Regions from separate parts of the Aeribacillus sp. FSL k6-2211 genome, predicted to be linked through region 2. Evidence: predicted binding sites of a transcription regulator. Region 2 holds the regulator's gene; each other region holds the start of a gene.
What was found. Region 2 encodes Rex, which represses fermentation and respiration genes when NADH is low (regulators of the CRP and FNR family bind a similar motif). Its sites were predicted from a motif close to TTGTGAAATATTTCACAA; they were not measured.
Positions count from the first base shown of each region.

Region 1: the regulator Rex is predicted to act here: its motif matches at 3,474-3,491, upstream of NSU19_RS18965 (cytochrome c oxidase subunit 2A).
Region 3: the regulator Rex is predicted to act here: its motif matches at 1,822-1,839, upstream of NSU19_RS17490 (DUF3147 family protein).
Region 4: the regulator Rex is predicted to act here: its motif matches at 3,126-3,143, upstream of NSU19_RS15835 (DoxX family membrane protein).

Region 1 covers NZ_CP150190.1:3,951,446-3,956,885, reverse strand. The annotation lists gene NSU19_RS18990 (hypothetical protein) at 1-67, shown strand, start outside; gene NSU19_RS18985 (hypothetical protein) at 1,121-1,294, shown strand; gene speE (polyamine aminopropyltransferase) at 1,507-2,355, opposite strand; gene NSU19_RS18975 (YwdI family protein) at 2,507-2,812, shown strand; gene NSU19_RS18970 (DUF423 domain-containing protein) at 2,893-3,264, shown strand; gene NSU19_RS18965 (cytochrome c oxidase subunit 2A) at 3,589-3,705, shown strand; gene NSU19_RS18960 (cytochrome c oxidase subunit II) at 3,721-4,194, shown strand; gene NSU19_RS18955 (b(o/a)3-type cytochrome-c oxidase subunit 1) at 4,191-5,440, shown strand, end outside.
Region 2 covers NZ_CP150190.1:426,855-432,294, forward strand. The annotation lists gene tsaD (tRNA (adenosine(37)-N6)-threonylcarbamoyltransferase complex transferase subunit TsaD) at 1-199, shown strand, start outside; gene NSU19_RS02200 (ABC-F family ATP-binding cassette domain-containing protein) at 474-2,396, opposite strand; gene NSU19_RS02205 (redox-sensing transcriptional repressor Rex) at 2,708-3,349, shown strand; gene NSU19_RS02210 (twin-arginine translocase TatA/TatE family subunit) at 3,364-3,537, shown strand; gene tatC (twin-arginine translocase subunit TatC) at 3,560-4,306, shown strand; gene NSU19_RS02220 (YdiK family protein) at 4,399-4,602, opposite strand; gene NSU19_RS02225 (type II CAAX endopeptidase family protein) at 4,607-5,338, opposite strand.
Region 3 covers NZ_CP150190.1:3,631,765-3,637,204, forward strand. The annotation lists gene NSU19_RS17480 (DUF4304 domain-containing protein) at 1-270, shown strand, start outside; gene NSU19_RS17485 (DUF3147 family protein) at 997-1,380, opposite strand; gene NSU19_RS17490 (DUF3147 family protein) at 1,396-1,743, opposite strand; partial or broken gene NSU19_RS17495 (phosphomannomutase/phosphoglucomutase) at 2,206-2,565, opposite strand; gene NSU19_RS17500 (transposase) at 3,423-4,784, shown strand; gene NSU19_RS17505 (IS4 family transposase) at 5,244-5,440, shown strand, end outside.
Region 4 covers NZ_CP150190.1:3,272,456-3,277,895, reverse strand. The annotation lists gene NSU19_RS15850 (thiamine pyrophosphate-requiring protein) at 1-931, opposite strand, end outside; gene NSU19_RS15845 (LysR family transcriptional regulator) at 1,078-1,944, shown strand; gene NSU19_RS15840 (TerC family protein) at 2,048-2,761, shown strand; gene NSU19_RS15835 (DoxX family membrane protein) at 3,260-3,751, shown strand; T-box leader at 3,810-4,025, shown strand; gene proB (glutamate 5-kinase) at 4,083-5,210, shown strand; gene NSU19_RS15825 (glutamate-5-semialdehyde dehydrogenase) at 5,207-5,440, shown strand, end outside.

The DNA of each region.
Region 1 (5,440 bases), 560 kb from region 2:
AAAAAAATTTGCAAAAGATGAAGATAACCTTTTTCCAGTATGCAAAAAGATTCTTTCAACAAAATAATAAAAGAGCACACTCGTCCGAGTCGAATTCTGGTTAACTAAAACTGATTTCCGAGCAATAATTAAAGGTGAATTTCAAATGGAGCGACATACTTATGTTCTTTGTTTGGTGGAATTGGTGGAGCAGTTGCAGGAGCTATCGTAGGGGGCTATTTTATCTGAATATGTAACTGGCGTCCCAGTATAGAAAGTATAAATATAGTAAATATTCTATAATCTTGCCCCAATTGGGGGAGAAATGATTATTATGAAACAAGCCGTTTTTTCCGCAGTTTTTGCGGGATTAGTTGTTTTAGTAGGTGAGTATATTTCACAAATAGTTTCATCAAGTTATCAAAATACCATTTGATGATTGGCATCCCATTTATTTGTAAACTGTTTGAAAAATAAGCAACATATCATATTTTAGACTTTCTGATAAAGTCGCTAAATGAAGTAAGTGGAGAAAACAGCTCGTTTTTCTTCATTGGCTTTTGTATTTTTGAAAGTAGCTGGCGAATACCAGCAATTTTTAACATGTTGGAGATAAAGCTATAACCCCAAACTCAACATGTACCTTGTCGAGCCCCTGAAAAGAAAATCTGCGGAACGACCGATTGCCTTTAATATGACGGGGCGCACTTTCTGCCTCGGTTTTTCTTCAAGAATAGATTTGTGCACCCTCGTCGGACAAAAGGCTCTTTTTTCGGATACGATGCTATGAAGAAGCCGCTTGGAGCCACAGCTATAAGAATTGGAGCTAAAGCCATTGTAGAAGTGATTCTGATCTTTCGTCCAGTTGAAAGAAAAGAACAGGAGGAGATCGAGTATGGATGATAGAAATAGCTCGGAATGATTGAAATTTTTTAGAATCAGGTAGAAAGGTTAGATAAAGAAATTTATAACTTAAATTATTAGGTAGAGCTTTTAAAAATCTATTAATAAAGATTATTGGTAATCAAAAGATATCTCCTGACTTATTATTAATATTGATTACGTTGCTCTGAAAAAAGATTTAAATGGTGAGGAGCGGGCAGAGATCGCATTTTTCCTTCTCAAAATTCAAAAAGAGTATATGCAAGAAGGTAAAGTGCCTAGTCTAGAAGAATTTCATTCCAGATTGATTGAGGTATTAGGCGTTACCCAAAATGAAAAAGCAGAATATCCAATTCAAATCTCAAAACAACTGCTTCAAAAATATGAGCAAATAGGCGAATTCCCAGTTGCAAAAGAGATTTTATCTAAATGAGAGGTGCTTTACCATCGCCTCTCACTTTTTGCGTTTCTTTAAGCAAATTCTCGTCTTTGTCTGATTGCAATATTATGTACTTTATTTTGCAGCACACAGTTCTTTCTTAATTGTTCGTTTGACGCTTGCATTTTTACTAGAAAGTATGTTTTTTTGTCAAAACAAATAGAGGCCCAAAAAGCCAACTTTCAATGACTTTTGGGCCAGCTCCATTATTTCAATGCTTGCTGCAAAAACTCAGGAAGCTTAAAGCACCCTTCGAGAATAGCTTGATTTACATATTTTGTATCTTTCGAAAAATTGTCCGACTTTACATCTTCATATTTTTTCGATCCGATTGTAAAGCTCCATAGTCCTCCCGGATATGTAGGAACAACAGCTGTGTATAGTTTTGTAATCGGGAATAAAGATTGAATATGGCTATAAGACCGTTTTAAAACATCCAAGTGGAAAACAGGCGATTGACTTTGGCATACCATGAGGCCATCGTCTTTTAACGCTTTATATAGGTTGGTATAAAAATCTTTTGAAAACAGCTGTTCTGCCGGTCCAATCGGGTCAGAAGAGTCAACAATGATCACATCGTATTCATTTTGTTTGTTTTCTACATATTTCACGCCGTCAATAAATAAGAAATTTACGCGCGGATCGCTTAAGTTTCCTGACACTTCAGGCAGATGCTCCTTGCATGCGGAAACGACAAGCTCGTCAATTTCCACCATATCGATTTCCTTCACTGAATCATATTTGCACACTTCTCTGGCAACACCGCAGTCTCCGCCGCCGATGATCAGCACTTTTTCCGGATTTGGGTGGAGATTGAGCGGGACATGGGAAATCATTTCATTATATATATGCCCATCAATAGAAGTGGTTTGCACAACTCCATCTAGCACTAGCATGCGGCCAAAATCATATGAATCCAATACCATAACATGTTGAAAAGGGGATTGCTTTGAAAAAAGCACTTCTTTGATTCTATAGCTGATTTTTAAATTTTCTCTTTCATCTTCTGTTAACCATAAATCGCCGTTTATTGTTTGCAAATATTGATTGTCCATCTGCAGGCCCTCCTTGTGCTCAAAAATTCCTTACTTATTGTAACAAGTTTGTTATGAAAAGTGAATGAAGCAGACAAGTTTGTCAATAAGGAAAAAATCAAATATGATAAAAAAAGCAAGATCATTATCTTTCAATAAGGAGCGATAGGAGTTGAATATACCGGTCTCAAGCATAATAGGAAAAATGGAGGAGGAACTGAAAAAGGCAAAGGCAGCAGGAACACCTCATGATCTAAAAGCCCGGCTTCTTGTCATCCGTTCTTTATGTGATGTTATTTTGGATCAACAAGAGGAAAATTATGATTTTTCAGCTAGTCAAGAGCCAAAAAGCGAAAGTGAAATAACTCCATTAGAGCTGGAAAAAATGATCGGAAATGCAAACAGCAAAACGCTGACAATGAAAGAACGTTTGTTGGTCGAAGACGATGCAAATGGAGAATCTATTTTTGATTTCTAACAAAATCTTGTCATCTGTAAAATCTTCATTTAAAAAAAACGGACGATAAGGTAAGATGAAGGGAAAAAGGGGTGAAGATGATGAAAATATTTTTCATTCTTGGAGCCGTCGGTGCTTTTTTGTCTGTAGCTTTAGGAGCATTCGGCGCCCATGGTTTGGAAGGGAAAATTCCGCAAAAATATTTGGAGACATGGCAAACAGGTGTACAATATCAAATGTTCCATTCGATAGGCCTTTTTGTCACGGCTCTGTTTTTGCAGCAGCATCCGCAGGCAGGCTATGCAAATTGGGCCGGGTGGCTGATGCTCATCGGTATTCTCCTGTTTTCCGGAAGCCTGTATATATTAAGTGTGACGCAGATCAAAGTGTTAGGTGCAATTACGCCGCTTGGAGGCATTTCATTTTTAATTGCATGGGTTCTTCTTGCTGTTGCTGCAGTTAAATATATGTAAATATAAACGTCTGTCTACTATATCGGGACAGGCGTTTTTTTGTGCAAAGAAATGAAAGGGTGACCTTCTTAACCGATTCAAAGGTCATAGCCAGAGCTTCATCCAAAAATGTGTCCCGTTCATTTTGGCTCCTAGCTTCCTAATGATAGAAGATTCAGTGTGAATGCAATGTTTTTTGTTCAACATACTGTCAAAAAGTACTATGGAAAATGTGATTTTTTTCACAGATTGACTAACGTAAGCTAAACTACAATTTTTTTAAAAGAAGAAAAGGTGGTGTTATGGGTGGCAAAAGAATTCATCTCCGATAAAAAAGAGCAGGAAATTGCTCAAAAGAAAGAATATTCGTTATTTGGCACTTTTTTATCTGTTCTTATGCTGGCTCTTTTTTTAATACTTTCTTGGTTTGGAGTTTACTACTTATTTATTCAACGATTATAAAGGAGGGGGATCATCTTGCATTTGCACAAACTTGAAAAGGTTTGGCTATTAATAGGTATAGGTACGCTTGTGATGTTTTTAACAATCGTGGGCATCAGTGCATTTGCACAAGGTCATCATCCGCCGAGTGATCTGACCACATTGGATCCGCAAAAAGTCGATACGACAGAGCCGTTTAATCAACCAGGCTTAAAGAAAATTGGAGACAACGAATACGAACTTGTTATAGTTTCTCAAGCTTTTGCCTTTATGCCGAATGACATAAAAATACCGGAGGGAGCAAAAGTTCATATTATCGTGACAAGCAAAGATGTTGTTCATGGCCTTGAAATCGTTGGCACAAATGTCAACATGATGGTGACCCCGGGACATGTGAATTCGCTTACACATACATTCCATAAACCCGGCAGCTATTTAATAATTTGCAACGAATATTGCGGTACTGGGCACCAAATGATGAGCACGAAAATTGAGGTGACAAAAGCATGAAAAATACAGCGCTTCACCCAAACGATGGAAAGCTGGCGCTCGCCCATATTGCAGTTGGTTATATTGCATTGTTTTTAGGAGCGATTGCCGGGTTATTGCAGGCTTTTGTTAGAAGCGGAACGCTTGAGCTTCCGGCAGGGATCGGGTATTATCAGCTTTTGACTGCTCATGGCGTTTTGTTGGCACTTGTTTTTACAACATTTTTTATCATTGGTTTTTTATATGCTTCCATGAGTCGGACGACAGGTGATTTAACTCCGTTTGCCAAAAAGGCGGGTTGGATCGGCTTTTGGCTTATGACGATTGGAACAGCGATTACAACGGTTATGATCTTATTAAATAAAGCGACCGTTCTATACACTTTTTATGCACCACTTAAAGCATCGCCATGGTTTTATATCGGTCTGACGCTTGTTGTAGTCGGCAGCTGGGTAAGCGGAGCTGGCATGTTTAGCCAATACGCTGTCTGGAAAAAGAAAAATGAAGGAAAACCGTCTCCTCTATTAAGCTTTATGGCAGTTGCCACAATGATTTTATGGATCATAGCAACATTGGGCGTAGCAGTAACGGTATTATTCCAGTTTATTCCTTGGTCCTTCGGGTTAGTCGATAAAATCAATGTGCTGTTAAGCAGAACACTTTTTTGGTATTTTGGCCATCCATTAGTGTATTTCTGGTTATTGCCTGCCTATATGTGCTGGTACGTCATCATTCCAAAAATAATAGGCGGGAAAATTTTCAGCGATTCGCTTGCAAGACTGGCGTTTGTACTGTTTGTTCTTTTTTCCATCCCAGTCGGCTTCCATCATCAAATACTAGAGTCTGGGATCACTCCGTTTTGGAAGTTTTTGCAAATTGTGTTGACGTTTATGGTCATTGTTCCATCTTTAATGACAGCTTTCGCTTTGTTTGCAACATTTGAAATAAGCGGAAGAGAAAAAGGGGCCAGCGGACTGTTTGGCTGGGTGAAAAAACTTCCGTGGACAGATGTTCGCTTTTTTGCACCGTTTATGGGAATGCTCGTTTTTATTCCTGGCGGAGCAGGCGGAATCATTAATGCAAGTAACCAAATGAACCAAGTCGTTCATAACACTTTATGGGTAACAGGACATTTCCATTTAACAGTGGCCACCACTGTAGCGTTGACGTTTTTTGGTATTTCCTATTGGTTGGTTCCTCATTTAACAGGCAGAACGTTAACACCGCGATTAAATAAATTAGGGATCATTCAAACCGTTTTCTGGTG
Region 2 (5,440 bases):
GAATAAAGGATTAAGAACTGCTATGGAGGAAGCATTCAAAAAGAAAAAAGGGATCGACCTCGTCATTCCACCATTGTCCTTATGCACAGATAATGCGGCCATGATTGCAGCTTTCGCTGATGTACTTTATGAAAAAGGAATTTTCGGTGATTATCGTATGAATGCTCATCCTGGATTGGAATTAACGTCATATATATAGAGGCAAAATAGGGTCGAATGAACAGCGGCCCTATTTTTTTGTTTTAACCACAGGTTATCCACAAAGAAAAGCTTCATTTTGGATAAATAAGACGAAACATTGAAATAGAAGAAGAAAAAACAAGGTGAAACATGTGGATAACTAAAGGGGTTTGTTGTGGATAATGTGAACAAATAAGAAAAATATTATAAGGTAAGGAACTAATGATGTGGATAACTGTTTGAGAGAAACATGCTGAAGGAAACAAAATAAATAAAAAACCGGCATGAGCCGGTTATTCAGAAAGAAGTGATTCCCATTCCTCCATCAGTTGATCTAGTTGTTCCGTTAACATGACATTTTGATCATGAAGTTTTTGAGCTTTTTCATGATCTTGGTATATATTTGGATCGCAAAGCATTTCATTGTTTTCAGCGATCGCTTCTTCAATTTCTGCTATTTTGTTTTCAAGTTCTTCAATGCGGCGCTGTCTTTGCCGTTCCTTTTTTTTCAATATTTTTTCTTGTTCATAAGATAATTTTCCTTGTTTTTGCTCTTTGGTTTCGATAGTTGGTTCTTTCAACTGTTCAAGCTCGATCATCTCCGCTTTTTTTGCAATGTAATAATCATAGTCCCCGATATATTCGGCAATGCCTTCTGTGGATAATTCAAAAATTTTGGTCGCGATTTTGTTGATAAAATAACGATCATGCGAAACAAACAAGATTGTTCCAGGAAAATTTATCAGAGCGTTTTCCAATACTTCTTTGCTGTCGAGATCCAGATGATTCGTAGGTTCATCCATGATGAGAAAGTTAGCTTTTTTTAGCATTAATTTCGCTAAAGCGAGCCGAGCTTTTTCTCCTCCGCTTAAAGACGAGACGGTTTTCAGCACTTCATCTCCGGAAAAAAGAAAATTCCCTAAAACCGTTCGGATTTCTTTTTCTGTTTTTTCGGGATAGTCATCCCACAATTCATCTAAAACCCGTTTAGATGAAGACAAATCCGCTTGTTCCTGGTCATAATATCCGATTTGGACATTAGATCCAAACTGAATTTTTCCGCTCAGCGGCTTTAAGCGGTTGATGATCGTTTTTAATAAGGTAGATTTTCCAACTCCGTTTGGCCCTATTAAGGCAATTGAGTCCTTCCTGTTGATCGAAAAGTTAATATTTTTCACGATCGGAGTTTTTTGATCGTAGGAAAGGGACAAATCAATGGCTTTTAACACGTCATTGCCGCTTTGCTTTTCGATTTCGAAGGAAAAGCTGGCTGACTTCTCGTCCCCAGCGGGTCTGTCCAGTATTTCCATTTTCTCAAGCATTTTCCTTCTGCTTTGCGCACGTTTCGTTGTCGATGCTCTTGCTAAGTTTCGTTGAATAAAATCTTTCATCCGCGCGATTTCTTCTTGCTGTTTTTCAAATTGTTTTAATTCCCTTTCGTACGCTTCCGCTTTTTGTTTTAAATAAGCGCTGTAATTCCCAACATACTTCGTACAAACTGTTCGTGATATTTCATAAACAGTGTTGACAACGCGATCTAAAAAGTACCGGTCGTGGGAAACAATTAGAACCGCTCCATTATAATGCTGTAAATATTGTTCGAGCCAGTTTAATGTTTCCATGTCAAGATGGTTTGTCGGCTCGTCGAGTATGAGCAGATCCGGTTTTTTCAACAGGAGCTTTCCGAGTGCTAACCGGGTTTTTTGTCCTCCGCTCAAAACCGAAATTTTAGTTGAATAGTCGTAATCAGCAAACCCTAATCCATGCAGCACAGAACGGATATCCGCCTCATATTGATATCCGCCATTTTCTTTATATAAATGTTGGAGTGAATCATATTCCTTCATTAAGCTTTGCAAAGCATGAGAATCTCCAGCTGAGGAGATAGCTGCCATTTTTTGTTCAATATTTCGCAGCTCAGCTTCGATGTTCCGCAGCTCTTCAAAAACGGTTAGCATTTCATCCCATATCGACTTAGTTGATTCTAATCCTGTGTTTTGTGCCAGATAGCCGATTGTTAAATCTTTTGGCTTCACAATTTCACCAGAATCAAAGGGCATTTCACCGGCAATGATTTTCAATAATGTTGATTTTCCGGCTCCATTGCGGCCTACAACGGCGATTTTATCTCCTGTTTGGATTTCCAGCTTAATATTCGATAAAATAAGGTCAGCACCATAATATTTTGTGATTTTGTTTAACTGCAATAAAATCATCCATAGTTCACCTCAATCTTTGCTAGAATAAGTGTAGCCTATATATTTGACTGCAGGCAACTGACCTGATGAACAAAAGGACAAGAAATTGTAACAATCGTTCAAAAGACACGAATAAAAAAATAGTGTATAGTTTTTATATAAGGAGAGTTTGGAGAAAAAACAAATAAAAAGAAATGTAGACGGAGAAGAAGATCAGGATGGAAGCGTTATCAGTCTGATATTGTTTCATACAGGCGAGCAGCCGCTTGCTAGAAAACATAGCTAAAAACAAAATTAGTCAGGTTGTTTTGGATTGCGAGGGATGAGCATTGAATCAAGATCAATCTAAGATACCGCAAGCAACTGCAAAAAGATTACCTCTATATTATCGGTTTTTGCAAAATTTACATGCCTCGGGAAAACAACGTGTTTCCTCTCAAGAACTGAGTGAAGCAGTAAAAGTAGATTCTGCGACAATTAGAAGGGACTTTTCATATTTCGGAGCGCTGGGCAAAAAAGGTTATGGATATAATGTCAATTATTTGTTATCATTTTTTAGAAAGACGCTTGACCAAGATGAGTTGACCAAAGTTGCCCTCATTGGCGTCGGAAATTTGGGAACAGCTTTTTTAAATTACAATTTTACAAAAAATAACAACACACAAATTGTTATTGCATTTGACATTAATAAACGAAAAGTAGGAATGAAAATTGGTGGAGTTCCAATTTATCATTTGGATCAGCTAGAAAGTGAATTGCCTGATGATGTGCCTGTTGCGATATTAACGGTCCCGGCAACCGCCGCTCAAGGAATAACGGATCGGTTAGTGGAAAAAGGCATAAAAGGCATTTTAAATTTTACGCCGGCTCGCTTAAATGTTCCGGATAAAATTCGGATTCATCATATCGATCTATCTGTTGAACTTCAGGCTCTTGCATATTTTTTAAAACATTATTCGAATGAAGATTGAAGGAGCGATATTAAATGCCAACAATTGGAATTGGAAGCTTGCTGTTGATTGTATTTGCAGCTCTGCTTGTTTTCGGGCCGAAAAAACTTCCTGAGCTTGGAAAAGCTATAGGAGAATCATTAAAGGAGTTTAAAAGTGCCACGAAGGGCTTAGCAGACGATGATGAAGAAAACAAGAAAAATGAATAGCAAGAAGAATGGATGAATAATGATGAGCGAAAAAAAAATGTCCGTGTTGGAGCATATAGCGGAGCTTAGAAAACGGCTGATTATTGTAGTCGTTTTCTTTTTCGTTGCTATGATTACTGGCTTTTTCATAGCGAAGCCAATTATTGTTTTTTTACAGCAAACTGATGAAGCAAAGCAATTCGCCTTAAATGCTTTTCGTCCTGCAGATCCATTGATCGTTTATATGCAGTTTACATTTATTATTGCTTTAATTCTAACTTTCCCTGTTTTATTGTACCAGCTTTGGGCGTTTATCAGCCCAGGACTGTATGAAAAAGAAAGGCGGGTCACATTAAGCTATATACCGTTGTCGGTTGCTTTATTTCTTTTAGGTATAAGCTTCTCTTATTTTATTTTGTTTCCTTTTGTCATCGATTTTATGGGGCGGCTTTCCAATGATTTAAACATTCAACAAATGATAGGAATAAATGAATACTTTCGTTTCCTGCTGCAGTTAACATTGCCTTTCGGACTGTTGTTTCAGCTTCCCGTTGTCATTATGTTTTTAACAAGACTCGGGATCATCAATCCGGCGTTTTTGGTAAAGGTTAGAAAATATGCGTATTTTGTATTGCTTGTTATCGCAGCGATCATTACGCCGCCTGAAATTGTGTCGCATTTAATGGTCACGATTCCGCTATTCATTTTGTATGAAATAAGTATCATTGTTTCAAGATTTGCTTACAAAAAAGCACAGTCTTCTCAAATAAAAGAATCAGATCAAAAGTAAAACCGATGGGCTGTTATAAACATATCCCTGTCAAGTAGACAGTATAGGCTTTTTTCCTACTGTCTACACAAGAGGGATAATATCATTACACCTCATCGGTTGTTTTTTGCTTTCCGAATTTTATATGAGAAAGTGAACATGCGGATGGAAACAGCAAAATCAAACGTGGCTAAAATCATTAAAATCATATTTGTAGCTGTCCACATACCATTTTCAGCATGATGAATTGCTAAATATGTAAATAGAACTCCCATGATAAAATAGAAGAGTCCCATGGAAACGGGATGAAAATTCATAATCTTAGCTGCCTCCAATAATGATTTGTATTTGTTCCATTTGCTTCATCATGTTTTCAATCTCATCATGATAAATTGTTTGAATGATGACTACGATTGTATTCATCATTGTATGGGCAAAAATAGGGACTAATATGCGTTTTGTTTTATAATATAAAAAAGCGAACGTAAATCCCATTGCTGTATAACGCAATAAAAGTTCAGGCTCCCCATGCACGATGCCGAATAATAGCGAACTGACAAGCGCGCCGATCCAAAAATTCGTTTTTTGATAAATCACCCCGAAAATAATTTTTCGGAAGATAATTTCTTCAAGAATCGGTCCTATTATTGATGTGACAATAATCAAATAAGGCGTTGCTTCAATTAAATCCATAATAACTTGAGTATTTTCCGACATCGGATTAACTTTAAGTACATATATTTCAATATTGCCAACGATTGTTTGAATGAAAAAAGCTAAAAAAACTCCGAAAACAGCCCATATGGCAGATTCGCCGAAAGAAGCTTTTTCAATCCGGACATTATTTTTTCGTTCATGACGAAGGAGAAATAAAATAATGACAAACGCAGCAGTAAAACTTGTAATCGACCAATATGCTTGCGCTTGAAAAAGTCCTGCATTGAGATTTCCATCGACGCCAACACCCAGTTCATAAAAAAGGGGAACTCCAATATAGGATGAGAGCTGCATAATGATGTACGTAATGATGATCCACCAATATTGCTTTTTCACGAATAGTTCTCCTTTATAAAAGATTCATATGACTATTTTAACACACAATGGTTTTAAGAAAGAAAAACAATTTTGACAAGGTAAGCACTTAATGGAGGATGT
Region 3 (5,440 bases), 880 kb from region 2:
AATCGTCATGGTGGATCTTTTGTAGTAGAATTAGCTGTTTGTCCAGCAGATGGAGTTACAATGAGTTGGGGAGAAAAAATCCCCCCAAATAAAGTAACGGCACATGATGTAAATGATCGATATAGACTTAGTGAAAATCCAAATGACCCAGATGCTCGATGGTTTAACTATGAGGCTGCAAAGAATCAAGAAGATTACGATTTAGTAGCAAAAAAAGTTAAAAACTTACTACATGTCTCAGATCCTAATTGGATAAAAAGTCTATTTTAGATTCCCCTTAATTAATCCTGCCGCGAGCTGAACTGTAAGCTCGATGCCCATTGCGATAATCTCAGGCAGGTTATTGGTAATAAAGTCCACTATGTCGGTAATGATCTGGGGCAGGGCTTCTACAGCTTGGGAAGCGCGTTAGAGCAAAACCTCGAGGTGTTCTTGTTCTTTAAAGACTAACGTCACAATTTCTTCATCGGATCGTCGACCAGTCGAAATGAAAGCAGAAATCAATAGGTTTTAGAACTACTGCATCCACTTGACATGGATCCTCTACGGGTATGCCTCTAAGCCGGGAATTCAGATAATCTGTATAACTAGCCGGCATGCCCTCCACTCATGTAAAGTTTCTAGAACAGATCACTTATGATTGGTGTGCAGCATCATTTAGCGGTCTATCTGCTTGACCTTAATTTCGTTGTCCAGTTTTTGTATATTTAAAAAATTCTGATGTTAAAATCATAATTATTGAACGAGAGAACACTTTCTAAAATACTGTTTTTCTTTGAATTTCTTCGATTTTCACAAGGATACATCCAGAATGGACTCAGAAATCAGTATTGGATCTTGAATATATTTAACCATCGTCCCCCCTATCACTCCAACTTTTTAAAAGAAAAGAACGATTTTTTCATGACACACAAAAAACCCGGCACGTTCGTATCGTGCCAGGTTTCTATATTCGCTACTCATGGTTCCATTGGCTTTTTGCTCTGCGCCTCTTTATCAATGTTGCGACTTGATGCTTGATACTCTGCTTTCCTTTTTATGATCTCGCATGTATACAAGGAATAACGAACTTGCAAACCATGTAATTAAACCAAAAATAAAACTTCCCCACCAATTGTGTGTAAATTGCAGGGAAAATAGCACAGCTAATACACAAATAAAACAACCGACCATTCCATAAACTGATCCTTGCGCTGTTTTTGCTGCTTCTTTAGATCCGTTCTTCGTGCCAACCATCATCACGGCAACGACCATAACGGCTGGGAATGCCGCGAAAATCCCCCCGATAACTTTCCATGGCAACAGTTTTGCCGCTTCATAACTTAGTACAACTGCAGAGCCACCAAATAAAAAACGGAAAAATAAATCACGTCCGTCCATAAAAATCACCTTAACTTAGAAATATCTTGAAATAAAAGCATAAGCAATGGAAACAAGAAACCATCCAGCTAGCGATTGTGCAAGCCCGCGTTTCCAACCTTGCTTAGTGCAAAGATAAACGACCGCTATTGCACACATAATATTCATGAACATCCCGACAACTGCCCCTTGGGATAGAACAATCGACTTTTCCACTAGCTCACCGCCTTTTACATCTAAGCGAAGTGTCAATAATGGCGTGAAAAATACAGCAGGAAAGGCCGCAAAAATTCCTCCGACTTTTGATCCTAATTTTCTTGAGATAATGGTAGAAGCGACGACCGCGCCTCCGCCTAATAAAAATCGAATAACAATTCCACTCATCGATAATATCTCCAAGATAGATTCATCCTTTCTTTGGCGACCAATCTAGCGGAATAAATATTATTTTTGTATATTTATTTGTGAATATTTTCACGTATATATTGTAAACGATGATAGTACAAACATTTGTGAACTTTTATTTAATTTTTTGATTGTAACGCTTACACTTCCAAAGTTGTGGCAAATATTTGAATAAAACTTAATGGTTTCAAAGTCTTTCTTACTTTCAACCACGACACTTGTTGTTTTCATCCTTGTAGTAATATAATTTACAGTAAATCCATTTAGCCATCTTATGAACAACGTAATGCAAGCATTCAAAAGTATGGCAACTGATGATGACAACATTTTTGTTTTCTCTTCTAAATTATAACTGTCAAGAAAGAAAAACGGCGCTGATCCGAATAGCATGGGTTGTTCGGATCAGCGCCGATACGAATCGTAATCCAATTGTGCCCCGCCTCACCATGGGATAGTCAAGTTAAGCGGTGGCTCGCCGAGTGCGTCAGCCAACTTCTGTTTGATGTCGGCTAATGCCTCCGGTGACACGGCTTCAGCGCGCAGAACAAGGATTAGCTGCGTGTTCGACGGACGTACCAGCCCCCAGCCGTCTTTGAACTGAATGCGGGCACCGTCCACGTCCACGACCTCGTGACTGCTCGCAAACCGCTGTTTGACCGCAGCGATGGCTTCCGCCTTCTGCTCCTCCGGGCAAGGCACGCGCTTCTCCGGAGTGGCGTGATACCGCGGGACATCTGCAAATAGCTGCGACAGCTTGCGGTCATCGTTGGAGAGTATGCGCAATAGCCGTCCCGCCTCAAAACAGAATTTGTTAAGGGTAGATATTTCGAAACTTTAGACCAATTGAAACTGGAATTAGATGATTATGTTCATTGGTTTAATCATGTTAGAATACATGGAACACCAGAAGGTTCCCTTTACCCGGAAGATATGGATTTCTCCATAACGGACTCTGCTGACCTTGAAAGACTTAATAAAGAAAACTGGAAGATCATTAAAGGGGACTATCCCTTCAAGCAGATTTCTACAATGCCCTGAAAAAGTTCATCGGTGGAGATATTTCAAAGGAAGATTACCACGACTTTGTTTCTATGGTACAAGATAAGTTACAACATCTAGAGATGGAAAAGTCAACGATAAAAAAAGCAATGGTTGACAGTCAGTCACCTCTGACTTATCAACCATCAGAAAGCAAGTAGATGAATTTCTATCCTTCAAAACCCTTACTACTGAAATGGTTTTACGGTTTATTGAACGGATAGAAGTAGATAATAACCAAAATGTTAAAATTTACTACAAGTTTGCGCCGATTGAGTGTGTAAAAGTTTAAACACGCTCAATCATTTTTTAACACTAGCCGTGAAACACACTCCACATGCGTTGAATACAGGCTGTAGATAAATTATTAACGACAAGGGCAGTGGAATTCACCAAACTTAATTAGAGTAATGGTACGGCTCACCGCAATAATTTAAGAGGAAAAAATTAATTAATAACTCAGCTTTCGCAGTCCAAAATCTTGTTTAAATGCTTGATGTAAATGGTTTTGGGGAGTACAAAATTATCATTTGACATTTTTTAAAACATAAAGAAAGACACCTATTCTTTTGGTAAAATATTGGTGACGAAACCAAATCCAAAAGAAAGGTGTCACCACTATGATAACGAATAAAGACTACTTTGCGCAATTACCAAAAGAAATTAAACAAGGATTTTCCGAATTAAATATTGGATATCATTTAAGAAAAGCGAATATTACGAAACTTTCCGGGTATTCTTGTCTTACTGTTTTCAAACTGATTTTTCTTTTAGTCTTCCAATATAAGAACTGGTTTCGTGCTTTTATGAGTAAACGATCTCAGGATCTGCCCGGAAAGGATACAGTCTATCGCTTTTTAAATACACCAACCTATCATTGGAGAAAGTTTCTGCTTTCATTAAGCAGTGAAATGATCCGTCTGCTTCAACCATTAACTTCAAAAGATCGTGTCACAGCTTTTGTGATTGATGATTCTGTCTTTTCAAGAAACCGTAGTAAGTCGGTTGAACTGTTGGCTAAGGTTTTTGATCACTCTACCCATCAGTACTTGAAAGGGTTTCAAATGCTTACCCTTGGCTGGACCGATAGTTTTACTTTTATTCCCGTTGATTTTGCTCTTCTAAGTTCACCGAAAAAGGAAAATCGCCTGCAAGAAATCAATACCAATATTGATAAACGAACATCTGGCTATAAGCGTCGCCAGGAAGCTCTGAAATCAAAACCGGACGTGGCTTCAGCTTTACTTGATCATGCGCTTGAAAAAGGGATTATAGCTGACTATGTTCTCATGGATTCCTGGTTTACACAAGCGCCTTTAATTGAGAAGATTACGAACAAAGGGTTATTTGTCATTGGCTTGGTGAAGCAATTAAAGCAGCGATACGTTTACAATGGTGAACGTTTCACACTGAATCAACTTTACAAATTGGCAAAACCTCACATGGGTAAAAAAGACATTCGCGGATCCGTTTATGCTACTTTAGACAATGGAATTCCAGTAAAAATTCTATTTGTACGAAACCGTAATAAACGGAGCGAATGGCTTGCCATTCTCAGCACAGATACAACATTAGAAAATGAAGAGATCATTCGTATTTACGGCATGCGTTGGGACATTGAAGTCTTCTTCAAATGCAATAAATCCCTTTTAAATTTAGAGAAAGAATTCCAGGGACGTTCCTACGACATGTTAATTAGCCATACAACCATTGTTTTTACACGATATATTCTCATTGCTTGGCAAATGCGAAAAGAGGAGGATCCTAAGACGATTGGCAACCTTTTTTACATCCTTTGCGAAGATGTAAAAGACATAGATTTTATTACTGCCCTTCAATCACTTATTGACCTTTTCCAAACTTTGGCGGAAGCCGAGGTTTCTTTGAACATGGACATCTTTAAAAATCAAATGAATAAATGGTTGGCCACTATACCTAATTATATCAAGCAATGCTTAAATATTTCTGTGTGCGAAAGTTGAGTTAATAATAAAAAACGTAGGAGGAAGTTATTGAAACTTCCTCCTAGTTTTATTCTCTCCTTTATGAACAAACATCACCAATGTTTAAAGTGCAACATGTAGTAAATATAAGTAATCAGATCTATTTTTCTACTCTTAGATTTAACATTTTATGTAATCCGATATGAGGATTATTATCAGAAGGATCGATTGGAACACTTAGATACTCTTTTCTTATAATTTGGAACACTCTGTACATCTGTTCGTTTGGTAATGAAAAAGATTTAATGTAATAACAACTGGAATCTTTCATATCAGCCATAATAATGTTGGGATTTAATATCAGTAGCATTGCATTAAGTTAATTTTAATTTGTCAAGCCCAATTTTATGTTAAATTTCATCTTTTTGGATATAAAAAAACTCCTTATAATTAGGATTGGCAGTCCTATCCAAATCCTAAGAATAAGGAGAAACCATTATGGATAAGAATACCACAGAATCCACAATAAATGAACTATTTAAAGAGATCGATCCAATAACTTTTTCAAAACTAATTAATGTGATTGACGTTGACAAATACATTAAAAAATTAACGGCGTATAAGTTTTTACAACTTTGTATCATCGCTCAGTTAAACGAATTGGAAAGCTTAACAAAATTGGCCAAACATTTGAA
Region 4 (5,440 bases), 1.2 Mb from region 2:
AGTAAATCGTACAATTTGGCGATGGTTTATTATTCACTGGAATCCAAGGAACATCACTGTCAATGACCATTATAAAATCTGCTTTTTCGATTAAATCGTTTTGTGTTGAAGTATTCCACTGATATCCGCAATGAAGCGGGTGATCAGATGGAAAGTTCATATAGTTTGGCACTGACTCTAAAACAGGTATCGCAAGTTTTTCACAAAATTGAACGAGTTCTTTCACCGCTTGTTTGTTTTTGCCAATATATGACGTGACAATGAGCGGATTATTTGCTGCCAGTAAATCTTTCACTAAAGGATCTATTTCTTGTGGTGCCAGTGCACGCGCTGCAATTGGTCTCCATTGCTCAGGATGAATTTCTACTTTTTCTACTTCCTCCTCCAAAACTTCTCTAGCGCTCGTCAAATATACGGGTCCTTTCGGGCTGCTTTGAGCAATTTGCAGGGCACGATGGACAATTTGTTTTACATTTTTCCCGGTGCGAATCTCATGAGTATACTTCATGTAACCCCTTACAATTCCGGGCTGATCGGGAACATCCTGAATCCAGTGAATAAATTCGTTCCTGCTTCCCCGAAGCTCCCCTTCTTGAGTATATGGAGAAGTTCCGGCAAAAATGAGGACAGGCACCCGACCTTTCCAAGCATTGTGAATGGCAGCGCCAAGGTTTTGCGTGCCGCATTCAACATGCACTAAAACAGCTTGAGGTTTCCCGCTTACTTGAGCATATCCATGTGCAGCGCTTAAGGCAACCATTTCATGTGGACAAGTAATGATTTTCGGAAAATCAATACCCTCTTTTTCAGCTTCGGCAAGGGCTTCAATAATGGCAGGGTGATCGCTTCCTAGATTTGAAAAAATAAAGGAAACATCAGCTTCTTGTAACGCTTCTAAAAGTGCCTTGCTTGTCGTATATCGGCTGGTCAAACAACACACACCCTTTCAACATAATTTAGATAATTAATACTAGTCAGATAATTCCGTAATCAGAATTGTACTTGAAAAGAAAAGATAGTACAATACTATAATAACTATCATAATAATAGAAAATATCTATAGAAAGGAGCTATAAAATGGAGTTCCGTCTTTTGCAATATTTTGCAATATTGAGTCAAGAGCTGCATTTTACGAAAGCTGCAGAAAAGCTGGGGATTACGCAACCAACATTAAGCCAGCAAATTCGCCTTCTTGAAAACAGTCTTGATACAGTTCTTTTTCGAAGAATGGGGAAAAAAATTGAATTAACGGAAAGCGGAGAGATTTTACTTGAACATGTGAAAAAAATTTTTTCTGAAATTGATCAAGCAAAAATTAAAATACATGAATTAAAAGGATTGAATCGCGGCCATTTAAAAATCGGATGTGTTGGCAATCATCTTCTTTATTCTTCCTTGCTTACGTTTCACTCACAGTTTCCAAATATAAAACTCTCTGTTTACGATCTAAAAACGGAAGAAACGTTAGAAAAAATAGTCAAGTCTGAGCTCGATATAGGGATTGTCTATTTACCAGTTCATCATCCGCAAGTAGAGGTTATTAAATGGTTTTCATTAGAGTTTTTTGCCATTGTATCCCTTGATCATCCTTTAGCTGAAAAAAATTTAATATATTTGGAAGAGCTTCAATCGTACCCGATCTTTTTATTGCCCGAGCAATATGTTCTTAGACAGACGATCGATTCATTTTGTAATAAAGAAGGCATTAAGTTAAACCCAATTGTGGAATTGTCGGATACGTATTCGTTGTTAAAGATGACGCTTTTACATAACGGAATTACGATCCTGCCAAAGCTTTATGTTGAAAACAGCCCGGAGTTTTCTGTCAAGCTTTTGAAAATTGCAGACGAACTTCCGCGTAAAGAGGTTGCAATTATTTATCGAAAAGGTCTTCTTTCTTCCACTGCCATTCGAACATTTATCCAGCAGCTGACAAGGAGATGACTCATTTTAATTTTTAAATAGGTAAAATATTGGATTTGCTTTCAAAGGAAGGTAGGGATAGAATCTATACGTATACATTTTTTAATAGAGGAGCGAATAACAATTGGATTTATTTTCAGTTGGTATATCTATTTCATCTGACGCCATCATTGCCTTATTAAAAATTATTGCAATCGATATTATTTTATCCGGCGATAACGCAGTTGTAATTGCAATGGCAACGAGAAATCTGCCGAAAGAACAGCAAAACAGAGCTATATTCTGGGGGACTGGAGGTGCGGTCGCATTACGGATTTTGTTTGCATCCGTTATTGTTGTCCTGTTGAAAATCCCATTTGTCAACATTGTCGGCGGATTTTTGCTGCTTTGGATTGCTTATAAAGTTTTGGTAGATGACGGAGAAGCTGCGCATGTCCAATCTCAAAGCAGTCTGCTTAAAGCTATTCAAACGATCATTCTTGCAGATGCCGTCATGAGTTTGGATAATGTGGTTGCAGTAGCAGGTGCGGCACACGGCCATATCGGCATGATTGCGGTTGGAGTTTTGATCAGTATTCCAATTATGATTTTTGGATCAAAAGCGATCGTAAAATTAATGAACAAATTTCAATGGATTGTATATGTTGGATCTGGAATTTTAGCTTGGACCGCCGGTGAGATGATCTTTAAGGATAAACATATTGAACAATGGTTTCACATCCAAAACTTGTGGATCGAATATTTACTTATCGGAATTATGACATTGATTGTGTTAGCGATCGGTTATGAGAAAAATAAGCGTGCAGAGAAAGAAAATAAATTGCAGCATAGTGCTTAGCAGGCGGCTGTTGAAACGGCGCTTGTTTTTTTATGAAAAGAAATTCCACGTTTTAATAGATTTAGTTATGTCTAAAATTTTTGTTATCGGCAAATATGCACACTTCTGTAAAATGACGGTTTCTTTTGCAACAGCTCTAATTTGAATGTAAATTCGAGAGATCGTTCTTGTGTATAAGCATTCATCGTCCAGAGAAGGTGAGTGCTTTTTTATTTTATCCACAGATATTTCAAACAATTCACAACTTATACACATTATCCATACTGTTTTTGTGGATATTATGTAACTGTTGGAGCTTAAGAAGCTGGATTTTTTCCATAAAATCCTACTATGAATGTGGATAACTATAGTAATTGTTAACAATTTGTGAAATATTTCACAAATATATTGAAATTAAATTCAGAAAATTATATATTGAAATTGAAGAAGTTAGTGAAATATTTCACAAACTTCTTCGAAAAATAAAAGTGAAAAAACAAACAAAGGAGATGGTTGAAGATGGAATGGCTGAAAGGTCCAAAAATGGCGGTTGTCTGGGCGGCTCTTAGAATTTGGCTCGGTTATCAATGGTTTGTCGCGGGAGTCGAAAAGCTGGGTGGATTTGATGCGACAGGATTTTTAAAAGGGGCGATTGCTAAAGCAACCGGAGAACATCCGGCCGTTCAAGGATGGTATGCAGCGTTCCTTGAAAACTTTGCTCTTCCGAATGTAGAACTTTTTAATTTTATTATTCCAATTGGAGAAGTGTTAGTTGGCATCGGACTGATTTTGGGATTGTTTACAACTCCTGCATTAATTGCTGGTGCGTTTATGAACTTGAATTTTATGTTAGCTGGAACAACAAGCACGAATCCGATTATGTACACTGAAGCAATCATTTTAATGGCAGTAGGCGCAGCTGCGTATTATTGGGGAGCTGATCGGTTTATCCTGCCGTATTTGAGAGATAAATTTACAAACAAAAAATTCAATCAACAAGCAAATGTTTAAATGCAGCAATCATCTTGACTTTTAAAAATTTTTGAAACATAATTTTAAAAAAAGTATATTTTCGGCGTTGAAAGGGGCCAGTAAATAGACTTTAGGCGAAAAAGAGAGTGAAACCCTATGGCTGAAAGGTTTCATCGCTGATAAGCTATTGAACCTACCCCTGGAGCTGTCAGGCTCATAACCTGACCGTATCCTTCGTTACAGGCTAAAGGGAGCACTAAACTAGTGCTAAAAAAGGTGGTACCGCGGATATAGACTCATATTCGTCCTTTTTCGAAAGGATGATATGAGTCTTTTTTATGACTGTCAAGCAATGAAGAGGTGTTTTTTAGTGAGGAAAAAGCGAGTGGTCGTAAAAATAGGAAGCAGTTCTTTAACAGATGACAACGGGGGACTCAGTAAAGAAAAGCTGCACGAGCATGTTGAAGCGATTGCTAAATTGAAGGAAGCAGGGTATGAAGTAATTTTAATTTCGTCAGGAGCGGTATCAGCAGGGTATGGAGATCTTGGATATCCTTCCAGGCCTGTGACAATTAGAGGAAAACAGGCGGCTGCGGCAGTGGGCCAAGGGCTGCTTATCCAGGCTTATACAGAAGCATTTAAAAAATACGGCATTGTATGTGCCCAGCTTTTGATGACAAGGAGCAATTTTCAGCATAAAGAGCAATATCAAAACGCATACGCCACCTTATCGGAGCTTCTAAAGCGGCAAGTGCTCCCGATCATCAATGAAAATGATTCGGTTTCGATTGAGGAATTGACGTTTGGAGACAACGATATGCTGTCAGCTCTTGTGAGCGGATTATTGCATGCCGATTTTCTTATTATTTTGACGGATATTAACGGTTTATATGAAGAAGATCCTACCAAAAATCCGAATGCGAAACGATTTGATTTTTTGCCGGAAGTAACAGATGAATTAATTGAACAAACAGAGGCAACATCCGGTTCGAAAGTTGGAACAGGTGGCATGAAATCAAAGCTCATGGCGGCAAAAACGGCACTTGCCCTCGGTGTATCCGTATTTATCGGGAAAGGTCAAGGAAAAGAGAAATTAATAGAAATTTTAAATGGGAACGGTGACGGAACATATATTGGCAAAAACGATTTAAGTGCTGTTCGTAATTCAAAAGCATGGATTGCTCTTCATTCGATCATATCTGGTGATGTGGAAGTCGATGATGGAGCAGTAGCGGCTATTTTGAAGGAAGGGAAATCGCTCCTTCCTGCTGGCGTTAAGCGTGTCAGCGGCAACTTTCAATCCGGAGACGTGGTGCAAATTTTAAACAAGGAACAAAAGCTGATCGGAAAAGGCATAGTCAATTATTCATCTGAAGAATTAAAAGAAATTATGGGCATGCCGAGTCAAAAAGCGATGGAAATGACAAAGCGCATACATCCTGAAGTGGTTCACCGTGATCAATTTGTAGCGATAACGAGTAAGGAGATGATGATATGAGTGAAGTGTTGACAAAAGGGAAGCTGGCAAAAGAAGCTGCTGCCAAACTGGTTGCAAAGACTACTGAAGAAAAAAACAACGCATTATCAATCATCGCTGAACAATTGCAAAAAGAAACGCCTTATATTTTAAAAGAAAATGAAAAAGACATTGAAAACGGGAAAGCGAATGGTTTATCCGACGCTCTAATTGACCGTCTTCTTTTAAACGAAGAACGAATTAACGGAATG